Regions from separate parts of the Streptococcus hepaticus genome, predicted to be linked through region 1. Evidence: predicted binding sites of a transcription regulator. Region 1 holds the regulator's gene; the other holds the start of a gene.
The links. The regulator Rex, encoded in region 1, represses fermentation and respiration genes when NADH is low (regulators of the CRP and FNR family bind a similar motif). The targets are predictions, from matches to a motif close to TTGTGAANTANTTCACAA.
Positions count from the first base shown of each region.

Region 2: the regulator Rex is predicted to act here: its motif matches at 1,380-1,397, upstream of adhE (bifunctional acetaldehyde-CoA/alcohol dehydrogenase).

Region 1 covers NZ_JBINIY010000009.1:34,921-38,059, reverse strand. The annotation lists gene ACHUFA_RS07855 (DUF4649 family protein) at 1-132, shown strand, start outside; gene ACHUFA_RS07850 (alpha/beta hydrolase fold domain-containing protein) at 187-1,200, opposite strand; gene ACHUFA_RS07845 (redox-sensing transcriptional repressor Rex) at 1,399-2,037, shown strand; gene ACHUFA_RS07840 (gamma-glutamyl-gamma-aminobutyrate hydrolase family protein) at 2,042-2,737, shown strand; gene radC (RadC family protein) at 2,734-3,139, opposite strand, start outside.
Region 2 covers NZ_JBINIY010000003.1:160,265-163,403, reverse strand. The annotation lists gene adhE (bifunctional acetaldehyde-CoA/alcohol dehydrogenase) at 1-1,285, opposite strand, end outside; gene hisS (histidine--tRNA ligase) at 1,556-2,833, opposite strand.

The DNA.
Region 1 (3,139 bases):
TTTTCCGGCTGCTCTACTCTACCTGATCACCTCAAGGTTGTTAGTCTGACTCAGAATGGCCAAAATCTTGGTTACACTGGGTTAATCGGCGACTTGTACCATTTCTTGAAAGAAATTGATCCTAAAAAGTAAAATACAACTTAAAGAACTTGAGACTTTTGGTCCCAAGTTCTATTATTTTGATCCTTATTTGCTTTCCTGTCGAATAATGTCAATTATTTTATACTGCGCTTCTTTGGCCTCTTCAATCGGATAGATTGGATAGACATGGTTCATATCCTTTGCTTCGATTAACTGATCACCTGGTCTTCTCTCTTTCCAATTTTCATGAAAGAGAGCAATATCGGGATAGAAAATATCATGCGTACCTGTGAACATCGTAATTTTTGCAAGACCTGCCATATCTCCATACATCGGACTGACATAGGGGTGTTGAGTGTTGTTTGCACCACCGGCCCAAAGAGTCCCCACACGCTTCAAGCCCCAAGCAGATAGAATTGGATCATCCTTTTCAAAAGCAGTAATGGCTGGATTGCTCATGGTCACATCTAGCCAAGGGGACAGAAGAATGATGTCTTTAGGCTGCTCTAAAAATCCACGGTCTTTCTCTTCACGAATAGCTTGGGCTAATCCAAGAGCAAGACCTCCCCCAGCAGAATCTCCCATGATGGTCACATTCTTAGCAGCGGTTTCTTGAAGAATATCGCGATATAAGTCAACTAAATGTGGCATAACATCACTGTATTTGTAAGTTGGGGCCTTTGGATAAATCGGCAGTACAATTTTAGCATCTAAACTTCTGGACAGTATATTGAGCATTTCGATATGGTAGCTTGTTGGATTATTCAAATATGAGCCACCATGTAAATACAAAATAACTTTTTGACTAGCTGGATTTGGTGCCTCATTCCAGCTGTGGATCTGCATTTGATAGGTTGTAGCATCTGTCTTTAAATCGCCATTTACCTCTGATGGCTGTAAGTCAAAACCTTTATTGGCCACTTCACCAGCACTTTTGACGTAATGATCAAACTCCGCTTCATTTTGTGGGCTATAATATTTTTTATCTCCCTTTATCCAAAAATACTTTTCAATGAGCCAGCTATACCAAGAGCGTTCTTCAGCCTTTGCTGTTGCTGTAATTCCTAATGACAGTGCCAAGGTCACGATTACACCTGTATAGAGTAACTGTTTTTTCATATTCTTCTCCTTTTTCCTTTTACAATATTTTCTCACAATATTATTAATATCATCTTATGCTGAACTAAAGATTTTCCAAAGAAGTAGAATTTATAAACAGATCTTTGCCTATTTTACTTCCTTTCTGCGCTCTAATTGTTGCTTTTTTCACAAACTTGTTCTAAAATAAAGTATAAAGAACTGAATGGAGAAAAGATTATGAAAAACGGAAAAGAAACAGCTATTCCTCGTGCAACTGCTAAAAGACTTTCATTGTATTATCGGATTTTCAAACGTTTCCACCGCGAAAATATCGAAAAAGCAAGCTCAAAAGAAATTGCCGAAGCTATTGGTATTGACTCAGCAACTGTTCGTCGTGATTTCTCCTATTTTGGTGAGTTAGGGCGTCGTGGTTTTGGATATGATGTCAAAAAATTAATGGACTTCTTCGCAGATATCTTGAACGACAACTCTATTACAAATGTAATGCTGGTCGGTGTCGGAAATATGGGTCGTGCCCTTCTCCACTACCGCTTTCACGAGCGCAACAAAATGAAAATTGTCATGGCTTTTGAAGCTGATGGCCATCCTGCGATTGGAAGCATTGATGAAAATGTGCCGATTTACGCTATTTCTGAACTCAAAGAACGCATTGCACAAGCTAATGCTCAAACTGCTATCCTGACCGTACCAAGTTCAAAAGCTCAAGAAGTTGCGGACATCTTGGTCGAAGCTGGAGTTAAAGGAATTCTCAGCTTCTCACCAGTCAATCTAACTGTTCCAAAAGATGTCGTTGTACAGTATGTGGACTTGACAAGTGAGTTGCAAACTCTTCTCTACTTCATGCGTAAAAACTAAGCTTATGAAGCAAGTTATCATTGGAATTACGGGCAATCAGTTCATTGACAAAGAAGACAAAGTCTCTCCTCGAATGTCCTACTGTGCAACTGGATTTGCTGAAGCGGTGCGAGAAGCAGGTGGCCTTCCTATTGTCATGCCGCTAGCTGAGCCTAAATATGCTGCCCAGTATGTGGCCATGATTGATAAATTGATTTTAACAGGGGGACAAAATGTTCTCCCCCACTTTTATAATGAAGAGCAGACCATTATCAGCGACGATTACCTGCTAGAACGCGATCTCTTTGAATTAGAATTGATTAAAGAAGCACGTTTGCAAAACAAGCCTATTTTAGCTATCTGCCGTGGGCTTCAGCTATTTAATGTTGCCATGGGTGGTAGTCTTCATCAAGATATTCCCAGCCATTGGCAGGAAATGGAAGCAGATTTACCGCAGCATCAAATTGATATTCTAGAAAATACAGTATTATCAGCTATTTTAGGAAAATCAGCAAGTGTCAACTCCTTCCACCATCAAGCCATAAAAGACCTCGCTACCAACTTAACAGTTATTGCGACGTCTAGTCAAGACGGAATAATTGAAGCTATAACAACGAATGACGGTAGGCCGTTTTTAGGTGTTCAATGGCATCCTGAACTCATGCGGGGAGTAAATTCTCAGCAGCAGGCTATTTTTGACTACTTTGTTCAAAAACTTTAAGCTAATTCGCTTTCTTCTCGGAAGCTATAATAGTCATCCTGGCCCACAATCAAGTGGTCTAAAAGTACGAGTCCTAGTGTTTCACAGGACTTTTTTAATTTGTCTGTAAAAAGCAAATCATTTTTACTTGGCTGTACAGACCCTGATGGGTGATTATGGATGATAATAATAGAGGTTGCCATGCATTTGACGGCATAGTGCAGGATTTCTCTTGGTTCCGCAATACTTCGGTTTACGCTTCCAATAAAAATGGTGCGCTGGGAAATAATTTGATTTTGGGTATTGAGGTACAGAGCAACCAAGTGTTCCTGTTTTTTCATCCCAATTTCTTGAATCATCTTCAGAGCCAGTTTCTCACTTCCCAATATCTGCTCCCGTTTCTGTAATTCAGACTGATTGATT
Region 2 (3,139 bases), on a different contig from region 1:
AGAATGCATTGTAAACATCACCGATACCACCGAATGTTGATGGTGAATTCCAGATGATACGCATTGCTTTCATTTCAGTACCGAAACGTTTTGCAAGTTCTTCGTCTTTTGTATGGATGGCAGCTGAGTGACCAAGACCGTTGAATTCAACCATTTGGCGAGCTTTTTTAAGGCCATCTTCTACATCTTCAGCTTTCAAAACTGCAATAACTGGAGACAATTTTTCACGAGTGAGAGGTTCTTTTTCACCAACTTCTACACATTCAGCAGCCAAGATGTTTGTTCCTTCTGGAACTGTGAAGCCTGCTTGTTCTGCAATCCAAGTCGCTGGTTTACCAACGATGTTTGGATTCAATTTAGCGCCAGCACAGTTTTTGCTTGTACCTTTTACGCCGAAGCAGAATTCTTCAAGAAGAGCTTTTTCTTTTTTGTTAACGAAGTAAGTTTTGTAAGATTTGAATTCAGCTACAAACTCGTCGTAGATTTCTTTGTCAATGATAACCGCTTGTTCAGACGCACAAACCATACCGTTGTCAAATGATTTAGACATTACGATATCGTGAGCTGCTTGACGGATATCAGCCGATTTTTCAATGTAGGCAGGAACGTTACCAGCACCTACACCGAGAGCAGGTTTACCACATGAGTAAGCTGCACGAACCATTGCGTTACCACCAGTTGCAAGGATTGTTGCGATACCATCGTGGTTCATCAAAGCATTTGTTGCTTCGATAGATGGTTGAGAAATCCATTGGATACAGTTTTCAGGAGCACCAGCTGCAATCGCTGCGTCACGAACGATTTGTGCTGCGTGAGCTGATGATTCTTGTGCTGATGGGTGGAAACCAAATACGATTGGGTTACGTGTTTTAAGAGCAATCAATGATTTGAAAATCGCTGTTGAAGTTGGGTTAGTTGTTGGTGTAACACCACAGATAACACCGACTGGTTCCGCAATTTTTGTCAAACCTGTAATTGGATCATCTTCGATAACGCCAACTGTTTTCACACCACGCATGTTGTTAACAACGTGTTCACATGCAAAGAGGTTTTTAGTTGCTTTATCTTCAAAAACACCGCGTCCTGTTTCTTCGTGAGCATGAGCAGCCAAGATACCGTGAGCATCAAGTGCAGCTACAGATGCTTTAGCAACGATGTAGTCTACTTGTTCTTGGTTGAGTTTGCGGAACTCATCAAGAGCTACCAAACCTTTTTGAACCAATTCATCTACGTGAGCTTGAGCAGCTTGCAATTTTTCTTCAGGTGATACTGTTTTATCAGCCATTTGGGTTTCCTCCAAAATTATTTTCCCGTCAACTTTTTCTTGTTAACTTTTTCACAATAATATTGTACACCTTTTCATCGCATTTGTAAAGCATTTGTTATATATTTCACAAAATTATTTTTCTGTTTTGTGAAAAAAATCTCAAACTAGCAGTAGGACCCCGTCTTTATCTCAATATTGTGAAAAAATTCTCAAAGTTTTTTTATTTCACAAATGATTTTCAGGAAAAAATCATGCAAAAAACCACCAAAATTTGGTGATTTTTACATTTTATTTAATGTTTTCTAATACAGTTGCCAAGTCTGAAGTGATCTCGTCAAAGCTAGCTTCTACTTCTGCTCGAGTTTGGTTGTTTTTAATGATGACACGATCAGCTTCTACTTCACTTTCTCCCAAGGTCAAGATGAATTTGGCATTGAATGCATCTGCCGATTTGAACTGGGCCTTGATTTTACGTCCAAACACATCACGTTCTGCTACGAAGCCTTGTTGACGCACAGCTTGTACTAATTCCAAAGCTTTGCCATTTGCTGCCTCTCCCAAAACAGCGATATAAAGGTCCATTTCATTTTCAAGAGGGAGTTCAATTCCTTGCTTATCCAAAACCAAAAGAAGACGTTCCATTCCAAGACCAAAGCCGAAACCTGGCGTTTCTGGCCCGCCGAAGTACTCAACCAAACCATCATAACGACCACCTGCACAAATCGTTAACTCTGACTTATCCACCTGCGCCATAAACTCAAAAATAGTATGGTTATAATAGTCTAGTCCACGCACCATGTTGGTATCGATTACATAAGAAATCTTGAGAGCCTCTAGCATATCACGAACTGCATCAAAGTGGGCTTGGCTCTCTTCATCTAAATAATCCAAAATAGATGGTGCATTTTCAACTGCAACCTTGTCTTCTTTTTCCTTAGAATCCAAAACCCGAAGCGGATTTTCATCCAAACGACGTTGGCTATCCTTAGAAAGCGACTCACGCATAGGAGTCAAATAGTCAATCAAAGCCTGACGATAAGCAGCACGACTAGCACTCGAACCCAAAGTATTGAGGTGGAGAGTGATATCCTGAATCCCCAAATCGTTGAAAAGCTGGTAAGCCATGGCAATAGTTTCTACATCAGTTGCTGGATTTTTTGAACCAAAGGCCTCTACACCAACTTGGTGGAATTCACGTAAACGACCTGCCTGCGGACGCTCATAGCGGAACATTGAACCGATATAGTACATTTTCACCGGCTTTTGCACTTCTGGCGCAAAAAATTTGTTTTCAACAAATGAACGAACAACTGGCGCAGTTCCTTCTGGACGAAGAGTAATATGGCGCTCACCCTTGTCATAGAAATCATACATTTCCTTGGTAACGATATCCGTCGTATCGCCTACCGAGCGACTGATGACTTCATAATGCTCAAACATTGGCGTTCGGATCTCACCATAATTGTATTTCTTGAACGTTTCACGAACCACCTGCTCCACATACTGCCACTTGGCAGCTTCCTGTGGCAAGATATCCTGAGTTCCTTTAGGTTTTTGTAATTTCATCTTCTATCCTCGCTTATAGTATTCTCTCTATTTTATCATAAAAATGGCAGAGCTGATACTAGTCTTTCTTTTCTACTTCTGAAACCGTTTCAAGACTTTTACGCCCTCCAATAAAGTCTTCAAATGTCGTCCAAAAGTCTATCAAGAGAAAAATAAACAACAGGCCTACTTGACTTTGACAATCTCGCCATGCTTTCTGGAACATTTCTTCCTAAATCTAATCACTTATCCAAAAATTGCAAAATATTTCTCCAAAAAAGTGTCAAGTAACTTTACTTTACAAAAAAAATATGATATTCTATTACA